2 regions of the Streptomyces kanasensis genome follow, and region 2 is predicted to be linked to the other one. Evidence: predicted binding sites of a transcription regulator. Region 2 holds the regulator's gene; the other holds the start of a gene.

Region 1 (14,305 bases), on a different contig from region 2:
ATCTGCGCGTACGACTTGCCGACGATGTTCGCCAGGACGTTCAGCCGGCCGCGGTGGGCCATGCCGATGACGACCTCGTCGAGGCGCGACTCGGCGGCCGAGTCGATCACCGCGTCGAGCAGCGGGATGACGGACTCGCCGCCCTCCAGGCTGAAGCGCTTCTGGCCGACGTACTTGGTCTGCAGGAACGTCTCGAACGCCTCGGCGGCGTTCAGCCGGCGCAGGATGCGCAGCTGCTCCTCGCGCTCCGGCTTGGAGTGCGGGCGCTCGACGCGGTCCTGGATCCACTTGCGCTGCTTCGGGTCCTGGATGTGCATGAACTCGATGCCGGTGGTGCGGCAGTACGAGTCGCGCAGGACGCCGAGGATGTCGCGCAGCTTCATCATCGACTTGCCGCCGAAGCCGCCGACCGCGAACTCGCGCTCCAGGTCCCACAGGGTGAGGCCGTGCTCGGTGATGTCCAGGTCGGGGTGCTTGCGCTGGCGGTACTCCAGCGGGTCGGTGTCGGCCATGACGTGGCCGCGGACCCGGTAGGAGTGGATCAGCTCGAAGACGCGCGCGGCCTTCGTGACGTCGTCGTCGTGCGAGGCGTCGATGTCCTTGAACCAGCGGACCGGCTCGTAGGGGATGCGCAGCGACTTGAAGACGTCGTCGTAGAACTCGTCGTCGCCGAGGAGGAGGCTCGCGACGATCCGCAGGAACTCGCCGGAGGCGGCACCCTGGATGACCCGGTGGTCGTACGTCGAGGTGAGGGTCATCACCTTCGAGATGCCCAGCTTGTTCAGGGTGTCCTGGGAGGTGCCCTGGAACTCGGCCGGGTAGTCCATCGAGCCGACGCCCATGATGACCGACTGTCCGGGCATCAGGCGCGGCACGGAGTGGACCGTGCCGAGGCCGCCCGGGTTGGTCAGCGAGACGGTGACGCCGGTGAAGTCGTCCATCGTCAGCTTGTTGGCGCGGGCGCGCCGGACGATGTCCTCGTACGCCTGCCAGAACTCGAAGAAGCCGAGCGTCTCGGCCTTCTTGATGGCCGCGACGACGAGCTGGCGGTCGCCGTTGGGCTTGACCAGGTCGATGGCGAGGCCGAGGTTGACGTGCTCCGGCTTCACCAGCGTGGGCTTGCCGTCCTTGAGCTGGTACGACCAGTTCATGGAGGGCATGGCCTTGATGGCCTGCACCATCGCGTACCCGATGATGTGCGTGAAGGAGATCTTCCCGCCGCGGGCCCGCTTCAGGTGGTTGTTGATGACGATGCGGTTGTCGAACAGCAGCTTCACCGGGACCGCGCGCACCGAGGTGGCGGTCGGCATCTCCAGCGAGGCGTCCATGTTCTTCGCCACGGCGCCGGCCGGGCCCCGCAGCGTCACGAACTCCGGACCCGCCGCGGACTCCGTGGCCGGGGCCGCCTGCGCGGGCGCCGGCTTGGCGGGCGCGGGCTTGGCGGCGGGGGCCGCGGCCGCGGGCTTCGCCGGGGCCGGGGCGGCCGGAGCCGCCGCGGCGGGCTTCGCCGGGGCCGGGGCGGGCGCGGGCTGTGCCGGTTGCGCGGGGGCCTGCGCCGCGGGTGCGGGCGCCGGCTGCGCGGGGGCGGCGGGGGCCTGTGCGGTGGGCGCCTCCGCGGCCGGGGCCGGCGTCACGGTACCCGCGGCCCCCGAGGCCGCGGGGGAGCCGCCGGCGGGTTCGTCCGCCGAGCCGGACGCGCCCGGCTTGTAGTCGGCGAAGAAGTCCCACCAGGCGCGGTCGACCGAATTCGGGTCCTGGAGGTACTGCTGGTAGATCTCGTCGACGAGCCACTCGTTGGCGCCGAAGGCGGCCGCAGGGTTTTGGCCCTGGCCGTCTTGGTCGGTCGAGATGCTCGAGTTACTGGGGGACTGAGACGACACGGCGGCAACCGCCCTCTTCCGCTTCACAAGGTGATGGACAGCGGGAATCAAGGCTACGCCTCTCCCGGCGGGAGGTGCAGGCCGGGCGTGCCATCGTCGTGCACATCACATCGAACGACGAGTTTCACGGGAAGAAATGGCGGGAAACAAGCGTGGTTCGGTGATGACCCGCGGTGACCGGGCAGCGCCCGGCGGAGCTGCGGCCACCTGCGGTCCGCACCCCTGACCGGCTCCGCACCCCTCCGCGCCGGTACGCCGTACTGGTACACGGACGGAGAGCGGTTCCGGTTCGAACCCTATGTCAACCGCGCGGTCGGGGAATCCCCGGAAGGGTGACGAGGATGCGGCAGCCGCGTGCCGATTCGGCCACACCGATACGGCCACCGTGCAGATCGACCGCCCAGCGGGCGATGGCCAGGCCCAGTCCCGTGCCGCCGTCGCTGCCCGGGCCGTGCGGCGCGGGGACGCTGCCCCGGTTGAACCGCTCGAAGACCTTGTGCCGCTCCGACGGCGGGATGCCCGGTCCCTCGTCCACGACCTCCAGGTCCAGCGAACCGGGGGAGGAGCCGCGCCGCGCCCGTACCGTCACGCGGCCGTGCGGCGGCGAGTGCTTCACGGCGTTGTCGACGAGGTTCGCCACCACCTGGTGGAGCCGCTCGACGTCGGCGTGGGCGGTCAGCTCGGGCGGGGAGACGTCCAGGTGCAGGTGGACGTCCGTACGGGTGTGGGGGCGGCTGCCGGAGCCGACGGCGCGGTGCGACGCGGCGAGGCTGGCCTCCTTCAGGACGCCCGACAGGTACGGCCACACCTCGAAGGGGCGGCAGCGCAGCGGCACGACGCCGTTGTCCAGGCGCGACAGGTCCAGCAGCGTCTCCACCAGGCGGCCCAGTCGCTCGGTCTGCGCCAGGGCGGTGCGCATGGTCTCCGGGTCGGCGGCCGAGACGCCGTCCACGACGTTCTCCAGGACGGCCCGCAGGGCGGCGATGGGCGTGCGCAGCTCGTGCGACACGTTGGCGACCAGCTCCTTGCGGTGCCGGTCGACCGCCTCCAGGTCGTCCGCCATGCGGTTGATCGTCTCGGCGAGGTCGCCCAGCTCGTCCCGGCGTCCCGCGCCGCGCACGCGGCGGGTGTAGTCGCCGTGCGATATGCCCTTGGCCACGGTGTTCATCTCGTCGAGCGGCGCGGTGAGGCCGTGCGCCACGAACTGCGTGAGGAGCAGCGTGGCGATCACCGAGAAGACGGTGATGAACCGCAGCTCCGTCTCCGTCCGCAGGGCCACCAGCAGCAGGCCGGTGGTGATGAAGACGGAGACCACGACGAGCGTGCCGAGCTTGGTCTTGATCGAGATGGTGACCGGGCCCAGCCGGCCCCGTCGCCCGGCGCGTCCGCCCGCGCGGCAGCGGCGACCCGACGGACGGTCGACCGTGCGCTCCGGTGCCGGGTCCCGTGTCCGGCCCGGTGCCGGGTCCGGCGACCGGTCGGCGGTGCGGTCGGGTCCCGGGTCCGTCGCGCGGTCGGGTCCCGGGTCCGTCGCGCGGCCGGGCGCCGGGTCCCGGGTCCGGTCCGCGCGCGCCCCCGGGCGGCGGCGCCTCACGGCGCCGGGGTCTCCAGGGCGTACCCCACCCCGTGCACCGTGCGGATCCGCTCGGCGCCGATCTTCCGGCGCAGGGCCTTGATGTGGCTGTCCACGGTGCGGGTGCCCGAGGCGTCGGCCCAGTCCCACACCTCCGCGAGCAGCTGCTCGCGGGAGAGGACGGCACGCGGCGTGTTGGCCAGGCAGACCAGCAGGTCGAACTCGGTCGGCGTCAGGTGCACGTCGTCGTTCCTGACGCGTACGCGGCGCTGGGCGTGGTCGATCTCCAGCTCGCCGAGGCGCAGGATGCCGCTGCGCGGGGTGACCGCGGCCAGGGCGGCCCGCTCGACGCGCCGCAGCAGCACGTGGACGCGGGCCACCAGCTCCCGCATCGAGAACGGCTTGGTCATGTAGTCGTCGGCGCCGACGCCGAGGCCGACCAGCATGTCCGTCTCGTCGTCCCGCGCGGTGAGCATCAGGACCGGTACGGGCCGCTGGGCCTGGACCCGGCGGCAGACCTCCAGGCCGTCGAAGCCGGGCAGCATGACGTCCAGGACCATGAGGTCCGGCTGCCACGCCTCGGCGGCGTCGACCGCCGCCGGCCCGTCCGGCGCGGTCTGGACCAGGAACCCCTCCGCCCGCAGTCGGGCGGAGATGGCCTCCACGATGGTCGTGTCGTCCTCGACGACCAGGACCCGGCGCTGCGTGCCCGGCGTGACCGCGCTGCCGGTGTGGCTGGTGTGTGCGTGCTCCATGCCCCGCCCCCGTCGCGTCCTGCGCGAGCTGTAGATCCGTGCGTTCCGGCAACAACATAAAGGCAGCGACCGCGTCGAGGCTACGCGGGGCGAATCCCGAGGTGGACGACGTCCGGCACGCCCCGGGCAACGGGCACCTCTTCCGTCCTTACCCTGCTGAATCCGGCATTCCGCAAGGACGTTTCGAAATCGGCGGACGGCCGGGCGGACCAGACGGCGAGGACGCCGCCGGGGTTGAGCCGGCGCGCGCAGGCGGCGAGACCGGACGGTGAGTAAAGGCCGTCGTTGCCCTCCGTGACCGTCCAGTCCGGGCCGTTGTCGATGTCGAGGCAGAGCGCGTCGTAGGTGTCGGTGACGTCCGGGTCGCGGACGTGGGCGACGAGGTCCGTGTGGAGCAGGACGGTCCGGGGGTCGGCGAGCGCCGTGGCGGAGAGGGCGGCGAGCGGGCCCTCGCGGTGCCAGTCGATGATGGCCTGCTCCCGCTCCACGACGGCGATGCGGCCCCAGGCGGGGTCGGCGGCGGCGTGGGCGAGCGAGAAGCCGACGCCGAGGCCCCCGATGAGGACGGAGGGCCGGGCGCCGGCGCGGCCGGGTGCGGGGCCGCCGCCGGCCGTCCGGTCCTCGCCGGGGGGCCGGGTGCCCGGCGTCCCGCCCAGGGCCCGGAGGGCGGCGTCGACGAGCAGCCGCTCGGAGCGGCCGTCGGAGGTGTCCATGAGGAAGGTGCCGTTGGCGATGATCTCGAAGTGGTCGTCGCGCCGCCGCAGCACGACTTCGCCGTACGGTCCTTCACGTCGGTCGAGCGTCACTGGCATGCGCCGACTTTATGCGGCAGCCGGGCCGTCCTGACGCCGTGTGACCTGCGTCATGGACGGGGGTGTGATCGGTCGCGTTGGGTAAGGGGGCTGGTGGGCCGAGGGGTTGACGGATGCCGGGGGGCCGAGAAGGAGGGGGCCTCGCCGTGCGCCTCGAAGCGGAGACCCGCGGTACGCCGGGCGGAGCGGATGCCGCGGAGCGGCCGTCGTGCCGCGTACCCGGCCCACGCACCCCACGCGCCCCAGGGACCGTCGCCGACGAGCGGACGCCGGCGGGGGCACGCCCCACCGCGCCGCCCCGGACGGTCACGCCGCCGGTCGCCGCCGCGCCGCCCGGGACGGTCACGCCGGGGGGCGCGGTACGGACGGTCGCCGCCGTGCCGACGGCCGCCGTCGCGCCGAGGGCCGCTGTCACGCGGCCGGTGGCCGCCGTGCCGACGGTGGCCTCCGTGCCCGAGCTCGCCGCGTCCACCGGGCCGGTCGCCCCACCGGCCGCCGCCGTGCCGCGGGGGCTCGGGGCGCGGACCGGGCCCACCGCGCCGAGGGTCACCGCCGCGTCCACCGGGCCGGCCGTGCCGGTGGTGCGGTCGTGGCCCGGCATCCTGCGGCGGGCGTCGCGGCTGCTGCCGACGCCGGCCGGTACGCCGTTCACCTTCGGGTACGCGCTCGTGCTCCTCGCGACCTCCCTCTACGCCCAGTTCGGCGACCCGCGTACCGTCACCGCGCTGCTGCACGCCTCCAGCACCGACGTCGCCCACCTGTCCCGCACGCCGTCGGCGGTGCTCCTCGCGAGCGCGCTGTGGGTGGCGGGCGGCCTGTCCTCCCCGTACGCCGTCGGCTTCGTCCTGGTCCTCACGGCGCTGGAGCGGCGGATCGGGGCGTGGCGGACGGCGGGCGTGTTCGCCGTGGGGCACGTCGGGGCGACGCTGGTGACGCAGGTCCCGGTGGCGGTGTCCGTGGTCGCGGGGCACCTGCCGGAAACGTCCCTGCACCGCCTGGACTACGGGATCAGCTTCGGGCTGCTCGCGTGCGTGGGCGCGCTGGCCGGGCTGCTCGGGCCGGTGGTGCGCGGCGCGGTGCTCGTCTGGGTGGGGGCGATGCTGCTGCGGGACCTGGTCGCCTTCGAGGACCCCCTGACGGCCTGGGGTCACGTCCTGGCGCTGCTGATCGGCGTCGCCGGGTGGCCGCTGGTGCGGCGCGCCGCCGGACGGGTCGTCGCCCCGGGGTGAGCGGCGCCCCTCAGGGGGTGGAGCCGTCGCGTACGACGCCGGTGAGCGGTCCCTGGTGGTGCCATCCCAGCGAGGCGTACAACCGGCGGCCGTCGACGGTCGCGCTCAGGACGCCGGTCGAGGCCCCGGCGCGGGCGGCCGCCGTCTGGAGGCGCCGCATGACGAGGGTGCCGAGGCCGCGCCGCTGGTGGCCGTCGAACGTCTCGATCTGGTCGAACACCGCGGTCGGGCCCGTCGGGGCGACCTGGCCGTGGGCGGCGAGCCCGCCGTCGCCGGCGAGGACGCGGACGTGGTGGACGCCCTCGTGGAACTCGGTGTGCAGCGTGTAGCCGGTGGGCGGCGCGACCTCGGGGGAGGGGCTCAGCGCGGTGTACATCATGAAGCCCGGGTCGTCGGGGACGGTCCACTCGGGGGTGAGCCAGTCGGCGACGTCCTCCGGCTCGGCGAGCACCTTCAGCCAGGCGTACGGCTGGGTGACCGTCTCGCAGAGCTTGCGGACGGTGGCCGCGTCCGGCTCGGGCAGCACGTGGCGGAAGACGTGCCGGCTGAGGCCCACGTCGATGCGGTAGCCCCACGGCTCCTCGAGCGGCGGCGGTGTGCCGCGCGAGACCGCCCAGCCGCGCACCCACGCCGCGGTAATAACTGCATTCTGCATGGGGCCATTACACACGAGGCGTCACGGCATCACCAGGGGTTAACAAATCGTGCGGTTCCCGTCACCCTCTGTTTCGGTGGGCGGTGAGGGGCCGGACAGGCGCCTCGTCCGTGCGCGAATGGAGAGACCGCTGATGAGAACACCCTCCGCCGCCGGTGCCGCGCTGCGGCGCGCGACCGCGTCCGCCGCCGTCCTCGGCCTGGCCCTGCCCCTCGCCCTGGCGACGCCCGCGGCGGCCGGGGCCGGTGCCGCCGGCGGCACCGCCGTCCGGCAGGGCGCCGCCGTCGTGTACACCGCGAGCGGCCGCGTCGCGAACGACGTCGTCGTCGGGGTCCTCCTCGGCGAGGTCGCCGTGCAGGACGAGGCCGGGGTCACCGCCGGTCCCGGCTGCGTGCGGCGCAGCGACGTCCTGGTCACCTGCGGCCCGGTGGAGGGCGTCAGCCGCGTCGCCGTCCGGGTGCGGGACGGCGACGACCGGGTCCACGTGGCGGCGCCCGTCGACGCCTCCGTCGACGCGGGTACCGGCCGCGACGAGGTCACCACCCACGGCGGGGGCGACCGGATCGTCCTGCGGGACGGGGCGCCGGGCGACACCGTCCGGTCGTGCGGCGGTGGCGAGGACCATCTGCGCGTCGACGCGGGCGACACCGTGCCGGCCTCGGGATGCGAACACCGCGCCACGGCCTGACGCCGCGGAGCGCGGCGGTCCCCGCCGGTCCGGCGGGGACCGTCCGCGTGCTCAGTCCAGCCAGAGCAGCACCGCGTCACCGTCGCGGGCCGCGGAGGTGAGGAACGGGACCAGCTCGTCGTAGTGGTGCGTCACGTAGTCGAGGGACTCGCCGCGCTCCCACACCACGCTGGGGTACACCTCCGCCCGGGCCAGGTCCTCCGGCCCGACGCCCTCCACCAGCCGGGCCGCGGGCACGTCCGCCAGCGCCTCGGCGGCCGCGCGGACCCGCTCCGGGGTGAGGTAGCGCGGCGGCGCGTACCCCCAGTCCCCGGCCTCCGGGAGCGGCTCCTCGCCGAAGACGACGTCGACCGGGAAGTCGAGCCGCGACAGCAGGAAGTCCAGCGCGTGCCACGCCTTGTCGGTGCTCAGGCAGCGGGCTGACGCCGCGTCCGGTTCCTCGTCCAGTTCCGCGTCGACCAGCTCGTCGACGAGGCCCCGGGCCCACTCGGGATCCCCGAGCGCGCGCTCGAACTGCGCCGGCGTCAGCCGTACGTACTCTCCGATCATGCTCATGGACGGATCGTAGGAGCGGCCACTGACAACGCCCCCGGAACGCGGACGCGGGACGGGTCGGTCGCCCGGGTCACCGCTGGTGGGAGCGGTGATCGCTGTGGGCGAACGCGCCCCCGGGAACACCGGGGTGCCCAGGTGCATTGAGTCGGTACAGCTCAACTTGACTGCCGAAGGGGAGATCATGGCTTCGACGTCCGCACCGCTCACCCTGCCCGTGCTGCCGCTCGACGACGAGGTCGTCCTGCCGGGCATGGTCGTACCGCTGGACCTGTCCGACACCGACGTCCGCGCCGCCGTGGAGGCCGCCCAGGCCGCCGCCCGGGACGGGAACGACAAGCCGCGGGTGCTGCTCGTGCCACGGGTGGACGGCACGTACGCCGGCATCGGCGTCCTCGGCACCGTCGAGCAGGTCGGGCGGCTCTCCGACGGGGACCCCGGGGCGCTCATCCGGGGCCGGGCGCGCGTGCGGATCGGCGCCGGCACGACCGGGCCCGGAGCGGCGCTGTGGGTGCAGGGCACCCGCGTGGAGGAGACCGTGCCGGAGCCGCTGCCGGGGGCCGTGGTCGAGCTGGTCAAGGAGTACAAGGCCCTCGCCACCAGCTGGCTGCGCAAGCGCGGGGCCTGGCAGGTGGTCGACCGGGTCCAGCAGATCGACGGCGTCGCCGCCCTCGCCGACAACTCCGGCTACTCGCCGTTCCTCACCACCGCCCAGAAGGTGGCCCTGCTGGAGACCGTCGAACCCGTCGCGCGGCTCCGGCTCGCCACCGAGCAGTTGCGCGAGCACCTCGCCGAGCAGGACGTCGCCGAGTCCATCGCCAAGGACGTCCAGGAGGGCGTCGACCGGCAGCAGCGCGAGTTCCTCCTCCGCCGCCAGCTGGAGGCCGTCCGCAAGGAGCTCCGCGAGCTCAACGGCGAGGACGACGAGGGCGGGACGGACGACTACCGGGCCCGCGTGGAGGCCGCCGACCTGCCCGGGAAGGTGCGCGAGGCCGCCCTCAAGGAGGTCGACAAGCTGGAGCGCGCCAGCGACCAGTCACCCGAGGGCGCCTGGATCCGCACCTGGCTCGACACCGTCCTGGAGCTGCCGTGGAACGAGCGCACCGAGGACCGGTACGACATCCGGGGCGCCAAGCAGGTCCTCGACGCCGAGCACGCCGGGCTCGACGACGTGAAGGAGCGCATCACCGAGTACCTGGCCGTGCGCAAGCGCCGTGCCGACCGCGGGCTCGGTGTCGTCGGCGGCCGCCGCGGCGGGGCCGTGCTCGCCCTCGTCGGACCGCCCGGCGTCGGCAAGACCAGCCTCGGCGAGTCCGTCGCCCACGCGATGGGGCGGAAGTTCGTCCGCGTCGCCCTCGGCGGCGTCCGGGACGAGGCGGAGATCCGCGGCCACCGCCGCACCTACGTCGGCGCCCTGCCCGGCCGGATCGTCCGCGCCGTCAAGGAGGCCGGGTCCATGAACCCCGTCGTCCTCCTCGACGAGATCGACAAGCTCGGCTCCGACTTCCGCGGCGACCCGGCGGCCGCCCTGCTGGAGGTGCTGGACCCCGCGCAGAACCACACCTTCCGCGACCACTACCTCGAAGTCGAGCTCGACCTCAGCGACGTCGTCTTCCTCGCCACCGCCAACGTGCTCGAAGCCATCCCCGAGGCCCTCCTGGACCGCATGGAGCTGGTCCGCCTCGACGGCTACACCGAGGACGAGAAGGTCGTCATCGCCCGCGACCACCTGCTGCCCCGGCAGCTGGAGAGGGCCGGACTCGCCCGCGACGAGGTCGTGGTCGAGGAGGGCGCGCTGCGCCGGCTGGCCGGCGAGTACACACGCGAGGCGGGCGTGCGGAACCTGGAGCGCTCCCTCGCCCGGCTGCTCCGTAAGGTCGCCGCCCAGACCGAGCTGGGCGACCGCGAGCTGCCCACCACGATCGGCGGGGACGACCTGCGCGGGCTCATCGGACGGCCCCACCACGTACCGGAGTCCGCCCAGGACCCGGCCGAGCGCCGCACGTCCGTGCCGGGCGTGGCCACCGGCCTGGCCGTCACCGGCGCGGGCGGGGACGTCCTCTTCGTGGAGGCGTCGCTCGCCGACCCGGAGACCGGGGCGGCGGGGCTCACCCTCACCGGGCAGCTCGGAGACGTCATGCAGGAGTCCGCCCGGATCGCGCTCTCCTTCCTCCGCTCCCACGGCGCCGAACTCGAACTGCCGGTCACCGGGCTGAAGGACCGGGGCGTCCACATCCACTTCCCGGCCGGAGCCGTACCGAAGGACGGGCCGAGCGCCGGCGTCACCATGACCACCGCGCTCGCCTCGCTGCTCAGCGGCCGACTGGTGCGCACGGACGTGGCGATGACCGGGGAGGTGTCGCTGACCGGCCGGGTCCTGCCGATCGGCGGGGTCAAGCAGAAGCTGCTCGCCGCCCACCGGGCCGGGATCACGACCGTGGTCATCCCCAAGCGGAACGAGGCCGACCTCGACGACGTGCCCGCCGAGGTCCTGGACACGCTGGAGGTGCACACGGTGACGGACGTCCGGCAGGTGCTCGACATCGCCCTGGCGCCGGCGACCACCGCCGTCGCGACGGCGGCCTGACGCCCCGCGCCGGAACGGGCCGGCCGCGCCCTCGTAGGGGGCGCGGCCGGCCGTTGCCGCGCGTTCGTACGGGGTCCGGGCGTCCGGCCCGTGCCGGCCTGTGCCCCGCCCGGACCGACCCGCGCCTCACTCGTACCCGCCCGTACCGGCCCGCGCCGTCCGCCCGGCGGGGCGGCGGATCCCGTGCCCTTGCCGGCGGTAGCCCCCGTCCGGGCCCGCGTCAGGGCTCCAGCCAGCCCCGGGCCGTGGCCCGCGCCCCCGCCTGGAAGCGCGTGCGCGCGTCCAGCGCCTCCAGCAGCCGGCTGATCCGGCGCCGCGCGGTGTGGACGTGCACGCCGAGCCGCCGCGCTATGGCCTCGTCCTTCAGCCCCGCGGCGAGCAGCCGCAGCAACTCCCGCTGCTCCGCCCGGTCCCCGGCCCCGCCGTCCCGCCAGGCCCCCACGGAAGTCCGGCCCACCGCGCCCGCCGGCCCCGCCGCACCGGCCCCCGCCGCCTCGGCCCCGGCCGAACCGGCACCGGCACCGGAGCCGCCCCCCGCCGCACCGGCCGAGCCCGCACCAGAGCCCGCACCCTCACCCGGCCCGGCGCCCGGCGCACCCGCACCCGGGCACTCCAGTGGTACCGCCCGTTCCCACACCGCCTCGAAGAGCGGCACCAGCGCCTCCCTCAGGCGCGCGTCGGCGACGACCAGGGCGTACGCCCGCGGGTCGGCCGGGTCCGCCGGTGGCAGCAGCGTCACCCGCCGGTCCACGGCCACCAGCCGCGTCGGCACCCCCGCCGCCACCCGCACCCGCAACCCCCGCCGCGCCAGCGCCGCCACCGCGCGGGCCCGTCCGGGCGCGGCGAGCCCCGCCCGGTCCAGTACCGCCCGCACCTCGACACCCCGGGCGAGCAACCCGCTGACGTCCAGGCCCGCGTACGGCGGCCGGTCCATCAGCAGCACCTCCCGCTCGGCCCCGGCGAGGAGCCGCCCGACCCGCTCGTCGACCGCCCGCCGCCCGGTCACGGCCTCGACGCCGCCGGCCCCCGACTGCGCGGCGGCCGCCCGCTCCGCCGCGAGCCGCTCGGCGGTCGACCGGAGCCGCTCCAACTCCGCCGACCTGCGGTGGAGTTCCTCCTGTCGCCGGTCGATCAGCGTGCGGATCGCCGTCGCCGGCGCCGCCGGGTGCGGCAGTCCGCCCTCCCGGGCCGGGTCCGCCGGCCGGGCGAACCCGTGTTCCACCAGCCGGTCCAGCGCGGTGTGCACCCGCTCCCTCGGAAGGTCGAGGAGGTGTGCCAACTCCTCGACGCGTTCGGCCCGTTCCAGCAGCAATGCCTCATACGCCCGCTCCTCGGCCTCCCCCAGGCCAAGTGGGGGCAATCCCCCCTTGATCATGGGTCGGATTCTCTTCGGGCCCTCACCGGACACACAAGTGTGCATGTCCACTTCTCCGCACAGTTGGCTCATTGCCCACCGGTGAAGCGCGCCGCTTGCATGGCCCCACACCACCCGAACGGCTCTGACCAAGCACGTAGGAGGGGTACGAACTGTGCGCGCATCCAGGACGACTTCAGCGAGAACCGGCATACGGAAGGGGGCTGCCGCGAGCGGGGGAGCGGCGCTCCTCGCCGCCGGGCTGCTGATCACGGCGGTCCCCGCCGCCCACGCCGCCGGCACCACCCGGACGGCGGGCCCGCAGGCCACCACGGCGGCGCCGGGCGACCCCCGGCCCACCGCACCGGGGGCCGACCTCATCCCGCTCCCCGAGACGGACACCCCGTCCCTCGTGGACGGCATCCGCGATCCGGCCGACGCCGGCGCCTCCCCCGCCGACGCGGCGCGCGGCCACCTCGCCGCGAAGGAGAGCCGGTACAAGATCCCCGAGCCGCGGCGCGATCTCGCCCCCGTGCAGACCCTCCGACGCGGCGCCGACGAGACGGTACGGCTCCAGCAGAGGCACCGGGGCGTCCCGGTCCTCGGCGGCCAGTACGTCGTCCGCATGGAGACCGGCGCCGGGCGCCGGGCCGTGACCGGCACCTCAGGCCGGTACTTCACCGGCCTGACGGTCGGCACCACGCCGGCCGTCAGCGCGGAGACCGCCGTCCGCCGCGCCGTCGGCGCGACGCTCGACCGGTTCGGCGGCGACCGGCTCACCCGGTCCGGCGCCGACCCCGCCCGCCGTGACGCGACCGGCGGCCCGGCGCTCAGGGGCAGCTCGGCGGGGCTCGTCGTCATCCCGCGCGGCACGGGCGTCCTCGCGTACCACGTGACCGTGCGCGGGACGAACCCGGTGACGGGAGAACCGGTCCTCCAGCACGTCTACGTGGACGCGCGGGCCGGCTACCCCCTCCTCCAGCACACCGGCATCAAGACCCTCACCGCCCCCCGGACCGCCGCCGCGGACACCCGGCAGCGGGCGGCGGGCGCGGCCGCCGCGGAGGGCCCCGCCGCCCCGGCCGCCGCGGCGGACCCCGCCGAAGCCGTCACCGGCAGCGGCGTGCGCCTCGACGGCACGAAGGTGCCGCTGAACGTCGACCGGCCGGCCGCCGACGGGCCGTACCTGATGACCGACCGGGCCCGCATGGCCGGGGGCGGCAAGAACGCGCTCACCACCTGGGACGCCCGCGACAAGGACGTCCTGGACGTCCTCGGCGGCTGGCCGGAGGACCTGAAGCCGTTCTCCTCGCCCACCCCCGCGTTCGGGCAGGACGCCACCGACTCCGGCGCGGTCGACGCCCACTGGGCCGCGGGCCAGGTCCACGACTACTACCAGGAGCGGCACGGCCGGTCCGGCCTCGACGGGCGCGGCTCCGCCGTCGACTCCCTCGTCGGCGTGACCCTGTTCGGCGAGCCCTACGTCAACGCCTTCTGGGACGGCACCAAGATGGTGTACGGCTCGGGTGACGACGAGTTCCGCCCGCTCTCCGCCGACCTCGACGTCGTCGGCCACGAGATGACGCACGGCGTCGTCGAGAACACCGCCGGCCTCGTCTACGCCGGCCAGTCCGGCGCCCTCAACGAGGCCGTCGCCGACTACTTCGGCAACGCCATCGACGTCGACCGCTCCGGCCGCTCGATGGACGACCCCGACGCCGGGCTCATCGGCGAGGACCTGTGCCGCACGGCGAAGCCCCGCGACTGCGCCCTGCGCGACCTGGACGACGGCGCCACCACGGCGAAGAACTTCCTCGGCGTGACCTTCGGCATCGACAACGGCGGGGTCCACCTCAACTCCACGATCTTCTCCGGCGCCCTGTGGGACGTGCGCCAGGACCTCGGCCCCGAGCTGGCCGACCGGATCGTCTACAAGGCGCTCACCGAGTACCTCACCCCGCTCGACGGCTTCACCGAGGGGCGTGAGGCCGTCGTCGCGGCCGCCCGGGACCTCGGCGCCACCGCGCGCCAGGTCGACACCGTCAAGCGGTCCTTCACCGCCCACGGCATCGTGCGCGGCTGGGAGAACGCGCTCGGCGTCGACTCCGACGCCCTGCTCACCAAGGTGAACACCGACGGCACCGAGGTCCAGGCGGGCGGCGGCTGGTGGACGGCCGCCCGGTCCGACGAGGACGGCTCCGAGCCGTACTCCGTCCTCGC
Region 2 (14,305 bases):
TCTTCACCGCCTGCGGCCGGCGCTGGTCCCTCGACGCCCGCAGGGACGCGCTCCGAGCGGCCGCGGGCAGAGGGGAGGGAGACCGTCCTCACCGGGAAACGGGTGTACTCCGGCGCCACGTCCGCGACGCCCGGCTGACCGCGGTCACCGTCCTGCACAACTGCGGGATGCTCGTCATCGCCGCCCAGGTCTGCTTCCTCTACGGATCCGCGGGCCTGTACAAGGTGCAGGGCGGTACGTGGGGCAACGGCACCGCCCTGCACTACGCCCTCAACCTCCACCTGTTCCAGCCGTGGCCCGCGCTGTCCGGCATGGTGGACGAGCACGAGGTACTGATCACCGCCGCCTGTTACCTGACGGTGCTGCTCCAGGTGGCCTTCCCCTTCGTCTTGTTCGGCAGGCTCAAGTACCCCGTGCTGGCCATGCTGCTCGTCATGCACGTGAGCATCGCGGTACTCATGGGCCTCCCGCTCTTCTCCGCCGCGATGATCGTCGCGGACGCCGTCTTCCTCCCGGACGGCTTCTACCGTTCCCTGGCCGGGTGGTGGCGCCGCGCGACCCGCCGAGGTGGCGCCGCAGCCACGGCCCCGCCACCCAGGACGGAAGCGACGCTCGTCCCGGTACAGGCCACCCCGACCGCCTGACCCCGTCCCGCGGGGGCCGAACGGCGCACGACGAGGCCCTGGTCACCGACCGGGGCCTTCGTCATGACCGGGGGAGGGGATCCGACCCCACCCGATCCACAGTGACCCGCATCCGCTGCCACGTACTCGCGCAGCAACGCGTGACGTTCACTCCGCTCGGCCGCCGTCGGAGGCACGCACACCTCGCCCGGCTCGCCTCACTCCGGGTACGCACCAGACGCGCGCGTGTCGCGGACTCCGAGGGAAGAGAGGGCGGACGTGGTCGAGTCCGACGGGGACCGGGTGTCGTTGAAGGAGTGGGCAGCCCGGGTGGGTCACAGCCACGGGTACGTGGTGCACGTGATGCCGCGCCACCACCCGGACTTCCCGGCCCCGGAGCGGCGTCGCCGGAGGTGAGCAGGCGGGGCACCGCGCTGTACTACCCCGCCGAGCCGGAACCGTTCCGCCCGCGACGAGCGGATCCGGTGGAGCCGGGCTTGGGGGACCTGGACCGCGCGGGGTGACGACGGGCGGATGCGCCAGGTTGATCGCGTGGACGGCCGCAGCGTGACGCAGATCAAGGACGACCGCCCCGACACCCTCCCGAACACCGTGGACGGCCGCCGCTGGTGCCCGAGGGCGCGGTTCCACGCACGGGACCTGCCGCTGATGTGGAACAGCCGCCCGGGCCGCGGCTCGAGCTCGGACAAGAGACGCCCACCGCTCCCCTGGAACCCCACCGAATAGCCCCGCCCCCACCGATCAGGCCGACCGGCCAGGCCAACCGATCAGGCCACCCAGAGAGCACGGCCCCCGACGACGGTCGGAGCCGACCAGCCCTGCCGACTGTCCAGGCCTCCGTCCCGGAGCAGGCGACTCACTGCCGGCCGGCGCAACCCCGCGGAGGCGCACGCGGCGGCCGTCTCCCATGTGACTGCGGACACGCGCTGCGGCTCCGTCGGTCACTCAGGCGGACAGGGCGCGATCGGGAGCTGCTCGCGATGGGGCCAGGTGAAGGTGCGATCGGGTTCGAGACGGGCGTCCCCCCAGTGGATGGCGTGGATCCCGTTCTCCGGATCGGCCGTGAAGAACACGCACACCAGCCGCGTGGACCCTCCCAGCTCCTCGAACGCTTCGTGCAGCTCCTCGTACTCCTCCGTCGTCACATCGTCATCGAGGTCGAACAGCGCGTCCTGAGGCGCCGGCCCGTGTGCCCGGAGCAGTCGGTGTCTCGTGGGAGAAGCGGTGGAGGCGAGCCGAGCGCGGTCGATCGGGCGGGGCCTGTCGGCGTACTTGAAGGGGAAGAGAGCATGGTCGTTGATCACCGCGTACTCGAAGCCGCGCACGTCGCGTACCGACGCCCCCAACTCCCGCGCGGTGTCGGCCAGGTTCTCGCGCACGGCCTCGGCCAGAGTGGAACCGTAGGGGCTGCGCTTCTTCAGCCGAGCGGTGAGGTGCACGGCGTGAGCCCGTGCATGAGCCCGAGCCAGCTGCACCGGTACCGCTGCGGCCAACTTGCCCGCCCGCAACCCGAACCTGGCCGTCGCCCAGGCTGACGGCCCGCCCCGCCCCTCGCCCCATGTCGACATCCAGCGTCCTCCCCCGATCACGGTCCTACCAACTGTGTGACAGGTACGCGAAGCGCCTACAAGAGTGCGTTCCGGCCATAGGTGACCGAAGGGTTCACTCCCCTGATGAGTGACTGGGCGGGGTCTGCGGTGTCGCCCCCGGCCCGGTCGGGCCTCCGTCTCACCGTGGTGGCCGACGCGCCCGGCGGGCCCGGAGCACTGGCAGAAGCGCGGGGCGGGGTTCGATGCCTTCCGTCGGCACCCTTGGGAGGTGGTGACCTCCTCGGCGCGATGACGGATGACCTGGCGGAGACGACGCGGCGCTCGTTCCGGCCCTGCGGCAGTGGACGGGAGGGATCCGGCACCGGATGACAGCCGACGGGGCGACCGGTCGCCGAGGGCACGCAAAGGGGGCGCGGGCCACGTGAGCCGGCCCGGCCAACGACAAAGCCCCGGGCCGCTGGCCTGGGGCTTTCGTGTGGAGCGGGTGACGGGAATCGAACCCGCGCTCTGAGCTTGGGAAGCTCATGTTCTACCATTAAACTACACCCGCACAGCGACCGGTGATCCGTGCCGCATCGTCGCTCACTGTACCTCATCGCCCGCCCCCGGTGTATCGCGCCGGGGGTTTCTCGTGTCGGCCGGCGGGGTTATCCGGTGGTCGGGTAGCGGGAGTTGGGGCGTAGGGTGCGGGGCGGAGTGCCGCGTGGAGCGGTGTCCTGTTGATCCCCTAATGTGGCCTTCTCGTCCACCGCTTGTCTTGGGGAAAGGGCCTGATGGACACCATGGAGCGAACCGTCGTCCGCTGTGCCGAGGGGCACGTGTTCAGTACCGCGACGTTCCCGATGCAGAACCTCGGCGCCGGGCGGATCGGGCCCGGGCGGCTCATCCGGTGTCCCCGGTGCGCGCGGCTGCGGCATGCCGTGCCGGTGGGGCTCGCCGAGCAGAGGTAGAGCCGGGGCAGGGCGGCGGCGCGGCCCAGGTACGGCCGACAAGGAGCAGGGGTAGGGCGGCGCGGGGGTCGGGCCGGTTCGATCGGCAGGGTGGCCCCCGGCTGCCGGTTTCGCGTCCGGGGCGCGCGCGTCCGTCCGATTGGGGCGGGCCCGCGCGCTCTGCGTATCCTCGGGACGTGCTTCTCTCAGACAAGGACATCCGGGCCGAGATCGAATCCGGCCGGGTGCGCATCGACCCGTACGACGATTCCATGGTGCAGCCCTCGAGCATCGACGTGCGGCTCGACCGCTACTTCCGGGTGTTCGAGAATCACCGTCACCCCCACATCGACCCCGCCGTGGAGCAGGCCGACCTCACCCGCCTGGTCGAGCCGGAGGGGGACGAGGCGTTCATCCTGCACCCCGGGGAGTTCGTGCTGGCCTCGACGTACGAGGTCATCTCCCTCCCCGACGACCTCGCCTCCCGGCTGGAGGGCAAGAGCTCGCTGGGCCGGCTGGGGCTCGTCACGCACTCCACGGCCGGGTTCATCGATCCTGGGTTCTCCGGACATGTGACCCTGGAACTGTCGAACCTCGCGACCCTGCCGATCAAGCTGTGGCCGGGGATGAAGATCGGCCAGCTGTGCATGTTCCGGCTCAGCTCGCCGGCCGAGTTCCCGTACGGCAGCGAGCGGTACGGGTCCCGGTACCAGGGGCAGCGCGGGCCCACGGCCTCGCGGTCCTTCCAGAACTTCCATCGGACGCAGGTGTGAGCATGAGTGGTGTACGGGAGAACCTCACCTACGAAGGGTTCGGGCGCGCCGTGCGCGAGCTCGCCCAGACCGTCGCGGACGACGGCTACGAGCCCGACGTGGTGCTCTCCATCGCGCGCGGTGGCGTGTTCGTCGCGGGCGGCCTCGCATACGCCCTGGACTGCAAGAACATCCACCTGGTGAACGTCGAGTTCTACACCGGCGTCGGCACCACGCTGGAGATGCCGGTCATGCTCGCGCCCGTGCCGAACGCGATCGACTTCAGCAACAAGAAGGTGCTGATCGCCGACGACGTCGCCGACACCGGCAAGACGCTGAAGCTCGTGCACGACTTCTGCCTGGAGCACGTCGCCGAGGTGCGCTCGGCCGTCATCTACGAGAAGTCGCACTCGCTGGTGAAGTGCGAGTACGTCTGGAAGCGCACGGACGACTGGATCAACTTCCCGTGGAGCGTGGAGAAGCCCGTCGTGCGGCGGTCCGGTCAGGTCCTGGACGCCTGAGCGCGTCGGTCGTCACACGGAAGAGGGCCCCGCAGGGGGCCCTCTTCCGTTCGTGCGGCGCGGCCGCGGCGGCGTCCGCTACAGCGTGCCCAGCTTGATCAGCGACAGCAGCGCCACCAGCTGGATCGACGACGCGCCCAGGGCCTTCGGCCAGTGCAGGTCGTGCGATTTGCTCACCATCGAGGTGAAGAGCGCGCCCGCCGCCAGCCAGGACAGCCAGCCGATGACCTGGACCAGTGAGTTCTCACCGCCCAGGAAGAGCGCGAACAGCAGCCGCGGGGCGTCCGTCATCGCCATGATGAGCATCGACAGGCCCACGGTCGGCTGCCAGGCGCCGTTGCCGCCCAGCTGGCGGGCGAGGGTGTGCGTGACCGCGCCGAGGATGAGGCCGCCGACCACGAACATGACCCCGGTCAGCAGGACGTACGGGATCGCGGTGGAGATCGTCGCGCTGATCGCCTCCTCCCGGGCCTTGTCGAAGCCGAAGAGGGCCAGCAGGCCGTACAGGAACGTCACGATCAGCGCCGGCGGCCACACGGGGTGGTCGCGCATCTGCCAGAACGTCGGGCCGGGCCGCATCACGATGCCGCTGAGCAGCTGCTTCCACGGCAGTCGCGGGCCCGAGGGCGCGGCGGAGCCCGCCTGGTAGGTGTCCGCAGGGCCGTAGGGGTCCTCGCCGACGCTGAACACCTGGGTGTGACCCGGGTTGTTCGCGGCGTGCGGGTGGGAGCCGTACGGCTGCTGGGGCGCGTGCTGCTGCTGGTACGGGTCGCCGAAGTACTCGGGCTCCCCGTACGGCTCGCCGCCCTGCTGGCCGCCGTGTCCGCGGGTCCCGCCGTTTCCGCCGGGCCCGGCGTAGGGGCGGCCGCCCTGCGACCACTGCTGCTGCGGGGACGGCGACGGGGATGGGTACGACGGAGGGGGCGCCGCCGCGCCGCCGTGCGGTCCCTGCCGCGTCTGCGGCGCCTGCCGCGGTCGTTGGTGCGGGGTGCGGTTGTCCCGGCCGCGTCCGATCCTGAATCCAGCCACGTCAACGAACGTACCCGGTTCCGCGCGTACGGGCGTACACGGCCGGTCGCCGGGGGGCGTTTGCTGCCGACCTGTGACATCCCCTAGGGGGCGTCAGATCGCCGTGGGTGGGGGTGGGGTGGGGTGACACGGGGGGCTGCGGGTGTACGGGCCGGGGCGGCCACGACGCCCCGGCCCGTACACCCGCAGCCGCCGCAGCCCGCCGCCCCGGCCCGCAGCCGCCGCCAGCCCGCCGCCGGTACGCCGAACGGCCGGGTCCGCCCGTGGGGGCGGCCCGGCCGTTCGTGGTGGGCTGTGCGCGGCGCGGCTACTGCGCCGGCTGAGGCTCCTGCGTCGGGTCCGACTCCGGGGCGTCCGCCTCGGGGGCGGCCGGCGTCTTGACCGAGTCCAGCAGCAGCTGCGCGACGTCCACGACCTGGAGGGACTCCTTCGCCTTGCCGTCGTTCTTCTTGCCGTTCACGGAGTCCGTGAGCATGACCAGGCAGAACGGGCAGGCGGTGGAGACGATGTCCGGGTTGAGGGAGAGGGCCTCGTCGACGCGCTCGGTGTTGATGCGCTTGCCGATGCGCTCCTCCATCCACATCCGCGCGCCGCCGGCACCGCAGCAGAAGCCGCGCTCCTTGTGGCGGTGCATCTCCTGCTGGCGCAGGCCCGGGACGGCCGACATGATCTCGCGCGGCGGCGTGTAGACCTTGTTGTGGCGGCCCAGGTAGCACGGGTCGTGGTAGGTGATCAGCCCGTCCACCGGGGTGACCGGGGTGAGCCGGCCCTCGTCGATGAGGTGCTGCAGCAGCTGCGTGTGGTGGATGACCTCGAACTCGCCGCCCAGCTGCGGGTACTCGTTCGCGATCGTGTTGAAGCAGTGCGGGCAGGTCGCGACGATCTTCTTGGCCGACTTGGGCTTCCTCGTCGACTCGTCCTCGTCGTCCTCGCCGAACGCCATGTTCAGCATGGCGACGTTCTCCTGGCCGAGCTGCTGGAACAGCGGCTCGTTGCCGAGGCGGCGGGGGGAGTCACCGGTGCACTTCTCGTCGCCGCCCATGATCGCGAACTTGACGCCCGCGATGTGCAGCAGCTCGGCGAAGGCCTTGGTGGTCTTCTTGGCCCGGTCCTCCAAGGCGCCGGCGCAGCCGACCCAGTAGAGGTAGTCGACCTCGGAGAGGTCCTCGACGTCCTTGCCGACGATCGGGACCTCGAAGTCGACCTCCTTGGTCCACTCGACGCGCTGCTTCTTCGCCAGGCCCCAGGGGTTGCCCTTCTTCTCCAGGTTCTTGAGCATCGTGCCCGCCTCGGACGGGAACGACGACTCGATCATGACCTGGTAGCGGCGCATGTCGACGATGTGGTCGATGTGCTCGATGTCGACCGGGCACTGCTCGACGCAGGCGCCGCAGGTGGTGCAGGACCACAGCACGTCCGGGTCGATGACGCCGTTCTCCTCGGCGGTGCCGATGAGGGGGCGCTCGGCCTCGGCCAGGGCGGCGGCCGGGACGTCCTTCAGGGCCTCGGCGGACGCCTTCTCCTCGCCGTCCGCGGTCTTCCCGCCGCCGGCCAGCAGGTACGGGGCCTTGGCGTGGGCGTGGTCGCGCAGCGACATGATGAGGAGCTTCGGGGAGAGCGGCTTGCCCGTGTTCCAGGCGGGGCACTGCGACTGGCAGCGGCCGCACTCGGTGCAGGTCGCGAAGTCGAGGATGCCCTTCCAGGAGAAGTGCTCGACCTGGCTGACGCCGAAGACGGTCTCCTCGGCGCCCGCCTCGTCGTCGAAGACCGTCTCGAAGTCGATCTCCTTGCCGCCGGACGTCATCGGCTGCAGGGCGCCCAGCGCGGTCTCGCCGGTGGCGTTGCGCTTGAACCAGATGTTCGGGAAGCCGAGGAAACGGTGCCAGGCGACGCCCATGTTGGTGTTGAGCGAGACCGTGATCATCCAGATCAGGGAGACGCTGATCTTCACCATGGCGGCGAGGTAGACGAGGGTCTGCAGCGTGCCCGTGGACAGCCCGTCGAAGGCGAGGACGAGCGGGTAGGAGACGAAGTACGCCGCCTCGTAGGAGTCCACGTGGTGGAGGGCGCCCTCGAGGCCGCGCAGGACCAGGATGACCAGGCCGATGGTGAGGATGACGTACTCGACGAAGTACGCCTGCCACGCCTTGGAGCCGGCGAAGCGCGACTTGCGGCCGGCGCGGGACGGCAGGCTCAGCAGGCGGATCACCATCAGGACGACGATGCCGAGGACCGTCATCAGGCCGATGGCCTCGATGTACATCTCGAACGGCAGGAAGCCGCCGAGGACCGGCAGCATCCAGTCGGCCTGGAAGAGCTGGCCGTAGGCCTGCGCCAGCGTCGGCGGCAGGGTCAGGAAGCCGACCGCGACGAACCAGTGCGCGAAGCCGACGATCCCCCACCGGTTCATCCGGGTGTGGCCGAGGAACTCCCGGACCACGGTGACCGTGCGGGCCTTCCAGTCGTCGGTGCGGCGGCCCGCCGGCACGGGCTGGCCGAGCCTCACGAACCGGTAGATGTGCGCGATCGCTCGGGCAAAGAGCGCAACGCCGACCACGGTCAGGGTCAGCGACACAATGATCGCGGCGAGTTGCATGGGGGCTCCTCGGGCCTGCGAGGTGGGGGATCCGGTACTACTAAGCGGTAACTTATTGGGTTCGGTGCTGAGCGTACCCAGATATTCCGCCGCACTGTAGCCGCGTGCGCGGTGATCTGCGTCGCTCAGGTGAGCCTGACCGGCGCCGTCCGTTCAGTCCCGGGGTCGTGGGCCGGCGAGCAGCGCGACCGGGGTCCGCAGGAGCAGCGCCACGTCCGTTCCCACCCCATGGTGCTCCACGTAGTGCTGGTCGAGCATCAGCGGCTCGTTCCAGGGCAGCGGCGAACCCCGTCTCACCTGGGCCAGTCCGGTCAGGCCGGGGCGTACCGCGCCGCGCCAGTGCGCGTCGGCGCCGGGTGCGCCGGGCGGCAGCGGGGCGGGGCCGACCAGGGACATCTCGCCGCGCACGACGTGGACCAGCCGGGAGAGCGCGTCGAGCCGCAGTCGCCGCACCGGCAGGGTGCGCAGGACGAACGGGCGGCCGTGCAGGCCGACGGCCGTCTCGTGGACGAGGAGGCCGCCGGCGGGGCGGGCGAGCGCCCGTGCCGCCGCCGCGGCGAGCAGGAGGGGCGCGGCCAGCGTCAGCAGGACGGAGCCGAGGACCAGGTCAAGGGCGCGCTTGGAGTGCATGGCGACCACCTCATCGTTCCGCGTTGCTCAGGATTCTTACCGATTCACGGCTTATGCCCGGATAGTGCCGGTGTGCTGAACAATAGGCGGGGTAGGGCTGTCCGTCGGGCCCGCGAGGCTGCGTGTCGACGGGTCCTTGCGCATAAGGGCGGGATAAAAGTTGAGTGCGCTCGACTCAGGTCTGTTGACGTGGGTACGAGGGTCGTGCATCCTTGAGCCTGTTCCACTCAAGTCAGTTGGAGGAATCGAAATGGCACGTGCGGTCGGCATCGACCTGGGCACGACTAACTCCGTCGTCAGCGTTCTGGAAGGCGGCGAGCCCACCGTCATCACCAACGCCGAGGGCGCCAGGACCACGCCGTCCGTCGTCGCCTTCGCCAAGAACGGCGAGGTCCTCGTCGGCGAGGTCGCCAAGCGGCAGGCCGTCACCAACGTCGACCGGACCATCCGCTCGGTCAAGCGCCACATGGGCACGGACTGGAAGATCGAGCTCGACGGGAAGAACTTCAACCCGCAGCAGATCTCCGCGTTCATCCTGCAGAAGCTGAAGCGGGACGCCGAGGCGTACCTGGGCGAGAAGGTCACGGACGCGGTCATCACCGTCCCGGCGTACTTCAACGACTCCGAGCGCCAGGCCACCAAGGAGGCCGGCGAGATCGCGGGCCTGAACGTCCTGCGCATCGTCAACGAGCCGACGGCCGCCGCCCTGGCGTACGGCCTCGACAAGGACGACCAGACGATCCTCGTCTTCGACCTCGGTGGCGGCACCTTCGACGTCTCGCTGCTGGAGATCGGCGACGGCGTCGTCGAGGTGAAGGCCACCAACGGCGACAACCACCTCGGTGGTGACGACTGGGACCAGCGCGTCGTCGAGTACCTGGTCAAGCAGTTCCAGTCCGGGCACGGCGTGGACCTGTCCAAGGACAAGATGGCCCTCCAGCGCCTCCGCGAGGCCGCCGAGAAGGCCAAGATCGAGCTGTCCTCGTCCACCGAGACCTCGATCAACCTGCCCTACATCACGGCGTCCGCCGAGGGCCCGCTGCACCTGGACGAGAAGCTCACGCGCGCCCAGTTCCAGCAGCTCACCGCGGACCTGCTGGAGCGCTGCAAGATCCCGTTCCACAACGTGATCAAGGACGCGGGCATCCAGCTCTCCGAGATCGACCACGTCGTGCTCGTCGGTGGCTCGACCCGCATGCCGGCCGTCGCCGAGCTCGTCAAGGAGCTGACCGGCGGCCGCGAGGCCAACAAGGGCGTCAACCCGGACGAGGTCGTCGCCATCGGCGCCGCCCTGCAGGCCGGCGTCCTCAAGGGCGAGGTCAAGGACGTCCTGCTCCTCGACGTCACCCCGCTGTCCCTCGGCATCGAGACCAAGGGCGGCATCATGACCAAGCTCATCGAGCGCAACACCACGATCCCGACCAAGCGGTCCGAGATCTTCACGACGGCCGAGGACAACCAGCCGTCCGTGCAGATCCAGGTCTACCAGGGCGAGCGCGAGATCGCGGCGTACAACAAGAAGCTCGGCATGTTCGAGCTCACCGGCCTCCCGCCGGCCCCGCGCGGCGTCCCGCAGATCGAGGTCGCCTTCGACATCGACGCCAACGGCATCATGCACGTGACCGCGAAGGACCTGGGCACGGGCAAGGAGCAGAAGATGACCGTCACCGGCGGCTCCTCGCTGCCGAAGGACGAGGTCGACCGGATGCGCCAGGAGGCCGAGCAGTACGCGGAGGAGGACCACCGCCGCCGCGAGGCCGCCGAGACCCGCAACCAGGGCGAGCAGCTCGTCTACCAGACGGAGAAGTTCCTCGCCGACAACGCCGACAAGGTGCCCGGTGACGTCAAGGCCGAGGTCGAGACGGCGGTGGGCGAGCTCAAGGAGAAGCTGAAGGGCGAGGACACCGCGGAGATCCGCACCGCCACCGAGAAGGTCGCGGCCGTCTCCCAGAAGCTCGGCCAGGCCATGTACGCCGACGCCCAGGCCGGCCAGGCGGCCGGCGGCGCCCAGGCCGACGCCGGCGACACCGGTGCCAAGGGCGACGACGACGTCATCGACGCCGAGATCGTCGACGACGAGAAGCCGAAGGGTGGGGCCGCATGACGGAGGAGACCCCGGGATTCGAGGAGAAGCCCGACGTCCCCTCCGGCGCCACCCCTGACGACGCCGCCGAGGCCGCCGAGACCCCTCCCGCGGAGGAGGGCGCGGCGGCCCCGGCCGGGGACGCGAACGACACGGACCAGTCGGCCGGCGCGACCGCCCAGCTGGACCAGACCCGCAGCGCGCTCGCCGAGCGCACCGCGGACCTCCAGCGGCTCCAGGCGGAGTACCAGAACTACCGCCGCCGCGTCGACCGGGACCGGGCCGCGGTCAAGGAGGTCGCCGTCGCGACGCTCCTGACCGAGCTGCTGCCCGTGCTCGACGACATCGGCCGCGCCCGGGAGCACGGTGAGCTGGTGGGTGGCTTCAAGTCGGTCGCCGAGTCGCTGGAGACCACCGTCGCCAAGATGGGCCTCCAGCAGTTCGGCAAGGAGGGCGAGCCCTTCGACCCGACGGTGCACGAGGCGCTCATGCACTCGTACGCGCCGGACGTCACCGAGACGACCTGCGTGGCGATCCTGCAGCCCGGGTACCGCATCGGCGAGCGGACCATCCGGCCCGCGCGCGTCGCCGTGGCCGAGCCCCAGCCGGGCGCGGCGCCGGCCGCGAAGGACGAGCAGCCGGGCGACGAGGAGAACGGTGGCCCCGACGAGGGCTGACAGCCGGCGGGCCGGCGGTCTTCGGACCGCCGGCCCGGTGGCTGACGCAGTGATCGTCCGGGAGGAGGGACGTCGATGAGCACGAAGGACTTCGTCGAGAAGGACTACTACAAGGTCCTGGGCGTCCCCAAGGACGCCACCGAGGCCGAGATCAAGAAGGCGTACCGCAAGCTCGCCCGGGAGTTCCACCCGGACGCCAACAAGGGCGACGTGGCGGCCGAGGCGCGCTTCAAGGAGGTCTCCGAGGCGAACGACGTCCTCGGCGACCCCAAGAAGCGCAAGGAGTACGACGAGGCGCGCGCCCTCTTCGGCAACGGCGGCTTCCGCCCCGGTCCCGGCGGCGCCGGCGGCTCGTTCAACTTCGACCTGGGTGACCTCTTCGGCGGTGCCCAGGGCGGCGCGGGCGGTGCCGGCGGCTTCGGCGGCGGGCTCGGGGACGTCTTCGGCGGCCTGTTCAACCGGGGCGGCGCCGGTGCCGGCCCGGGCACGCGGACACAGCCGCGCCGCGGCCAGGACATCGAGTCCGAGGTGACGCTCAGCTTCACCGAGGCGGTGGACGGGGCCACGGTCCCGCTGCGCATGTCCAGCCAGCAGCCCTGCCAGGCGTGCTCCGGCACCGGCGACAAGAACGGCACCCCGCGGGTCTGCCCGACCTGTGTCGGCACCGGCCAGGTCTCGCGCGGCGGCAGCGGCTCGTTCTCGCTGACCGACCCGTGCGTGGACTGCAAGGGCCGCGGGCTCATCGCCCAGGACCCGTGCGACGTCTGCCACGGCAGCGGCCGCGCCAAGTCGTCGCGCACCATGCAGGTGCGCATCCCGTCGGGTGTCTCCGACGGCCAGCGGATCAGGCTGCGCGGCAAGGGAGCCCCCGGCGAGCGGGGCGGACCGGCCGGCGACCTGTACGTGATCGTCCACGTCGACAGCCACCCCGTCTTCGGCCGCAAGGGCGACAACCTCACCGTCACGGTCCCCGTCTCCTTCGCCGAGGCGGCGCTGGGCGGCGAGATCAGGGTGCCGACCCTCGGCGGGCCTCCGGTCACGCTGAAGATCCCGGCCGGCACGCCCAACGGCCGGACCATGCGCGCCCGCGGCAAGGGCGCCGTCCGCAAGGACGGCACGCGGGGCGACCTGTTGGTGACCGTCGAGGTCGCCGTGCCCGAGGGGCTGAGCGCCGAGGCGCGCGAGGCCCTGGAGGCGTACCGTCGGGTGACCGCGGACGAGGACCCGCGGGCGGAGCTCTTCCAGGCCGCGAAGGGGGCTTGACGCAATGGACGCACGCCGACGCAACCCGTACGAACTGACCGACGAGACTCCGGTGTACGTCATCTCGGTGGCGGCCCAGCTGAGCGGGTTGCACCCGCAGACGCTGCGCCAGTACGACCGGCTGGGACTCGTCTCGCCGGACCGTACGGCCGGGCGGGGACGGCGCTACTCGGCCCGCGACATCGAGCTGCTCCGACAGGTGCAGCAGCTGTCGCAGGACGAGGGCATCAACCTGGCCGGAATCAAGCGCATCATCGAGCTGGAGAACCAGGTCGCCGCGCTGCAGGCGCGGGTGGCCGAGCTGTCGGCGGCGGTCGAGGGTGCGGCGGCGGCGATACGCCAGCGCGAGGCCCAGGTCCACGCCTCGTACCGGCGCGACCTGGTGCCGTACCAGGACGTGCAGCAGACGGGCGCGCTGGTCGTGTGGCGCCCGGGTACGCGCCGGGGCGGCGAGTAGCCCCCGCGGCGCGGTGGTGGGCGCGGCGCGTTCGGCGTGCGGCGTCCGCCCGTGGACGTGTCGAACGCCCCCTCTCCGGAGGGGGCCTTCCGCATGCCTGGTCCGGGCCGTGCGGGTCCGGTCCGGGTCGGGCGGTGTCGGGTGCAAGGCCGCCCCTTGTGCGGGCCGGTCCCGTGCGGGTGGGGCGGGTCCCGCGGGGGTCCGGGCCGGGCCGGGCCGGGGTGCGAGGTCGCCCTCGTGCGGGTCCGGGTCGCCCTCGTGCGGGTCCGGCCGTGCGGGTGCGGGTCGGGCCCGTACGGGGTCCGGCCGGGCGGGTCCGTGCGGGGGTCCGGGGTCGGCGGGGCGTCAGTCGTGGCCGCGCGGCGGCTCCTCCGGGCCGGGGGTGCGGGGGGTGAGGTCCTGGTCCTGGTCGAGGATGCCGGAGCGGGCGATGAGGTAGCCGAGCTGGGCGCGGCTGCCGCTGCCCAGGGTGGAGGCGAGCTTGGCGATGTGGGCGCGGCAGGTGCGGACGTTCATGCCGAGCCGGCGGGCGATGGCCTCGTCGACGTGGCCCTCGACGAGGAGCTTGGCGATGGACCGCTGGATGCCGCTTATGCCGTTGAGGGCGGGGGCGTACGAGACGACCTCCTCCTCCCACGGGATGCCGTGCAGCCAGAACTGCTCGAACACGCCGACGAGGTACTGCACCAGTCCCTCGTGCCGCAGCTCCAGGGCCACCTGGCGGTCGCTGCGGGCCGGTATGAAGGCGACCTTGCGGTCGACGATGATCAACCGGTCGATGATCTCCTCCAGCGTGCGGACCTCCAGTCCGTACGGCGTGATCCGCTCGACGTACCCCATGGTCGCCGAGTGGTGCCGCGCGGTGTGCTGGTAGAGGGTCCGCATTCGGACACCGCGGCCCAGCAGGGGCTCCACCCGCCGCAAGGCGGCCTTGACAGTCTCGGGTTTCCGCCCGCTGCCCGGCTGGATGGTGAGGAGTTCGACCGCGCACTCGTCCGTCACGCGGTCCAGTTCGGCGTTGATGACCGCCAGACCCTCCAGGACGTTGATCGCCGCACTGGTGCAGGGGGCCGCCGCGGGGATCGTCATGAACGGCTCGAATGCATCGGCCAACGACAGGGCCCGCTGCCTGCGCTGCTGGATCTCCCGCTCGATGGGGTGTATCAGCTGGTTG

The links. The regulator HspR, encoded in region 2, represses chaperone genes until heat shock. The targets are predictions, from matches to a motif close to TTGAGNNNNNNNNNCTCAA.
Region 1: the regulator HspR is predicted to act here: its motif matches at 8,288-8,306, upstream of lon (endopeptidase La).

Annotation. Positions count from the first base shown of each region.
Region 1 is NZ_JBIBSF010000004.1:290,295-304,599, forward strand. It holds gene ACF053_RS12980 (multifunctional oxoglutarate decarboxylase/oxoglutarate dehydrogenase thiamine pyrophosphate-binding subunit/dihydrolipoyllysine-residue succinyltransferase subunit) at 1-1,880, opposite strand, end outside; gene ACF053_RS12985 (HAMP domain-containing sensor histidine kinase) at 2,182-3,243, opposite strand; gene ACF053_RS12990 (response regulator transcription factor) at 3,471-4,208, opposite strand; gene ACF053_RS12995 (spermidine synthase) at 4,289-5,020, opposite strand; gene ACF053_RS13000 (rhomboid-like protein) at 5,470-6,249, shown strand; gene ACF053_RS13005 (GNAT family N-acetyltransferase) at 6,260-6,904, opposite strand; gene ACF053_RS13010 (hypothetical protein) at 7,038-7,592, shown strand; gene ACF053_RS13015 (YfbM family protein) at 7,644-8,147, opposite strand; gene lon (endopeptidase La) at 8,329-10,731, shown strand; gene ACF053_RS13025 (helix-turn-helix domain-containing protein) at 10,952-12,106, opposite strand; gene ACF053_RS13030 (M4 family metallopeptidase) at 12,261-14,305, shown strand, end outside.
Region 2 is NZ_JBIBSF010000003.1:243,117-257,421, reverse strand. It holds gene ACF053_RS09930 (HTTM domain-containing protein) at 1-644, shown strand, start outside; gene ACF053_RS09925 (hypothetical protein) at 1,176-1,370, shown strand; gene ACF053_RS09920 (hypothetical protein) at 1,586-2,083, opposite strand; tRNA gene ACF053_RS09915 (tRNA-Gly) at 2,671-2,744, opposite strand; gene dcd (dCTP deaminase) at 3,321-3,896, shown strand; gene ACF053_RS09905 (phosphoribosyltransferase) at 3,899-4,396, shown strand; gene ACF053_RS09900 (Yip1 family protein) at 4,475-5,425, opposite strand; gene ACF053_RS09895 (heterodisulfide reductase-related iron-sulfur binding cluster) at 5,733-8,021, opposite strand; gene ACF053_RS09890 (sugar transferase) at 8,175-8,651, opposite strand; gene dnaK (molecular chaperone DnaK) at 8,902-10,755, shown strand; gene grpE (nucleotide exchange factor GrpE) at 10,752-11,411, shown strand; gene dnaJ (molecular chaperone DnaJ) at 11,487-12,674, shown strand; gene ACF053_RS09870 (heat shock protein transcriptional repressor HspR) at 12,679-13,131, shown strand; gene ACF053_RS09865 (helix-turn-helix transcriptional regulator) at 13,477-14,305, opposite strand, start outside.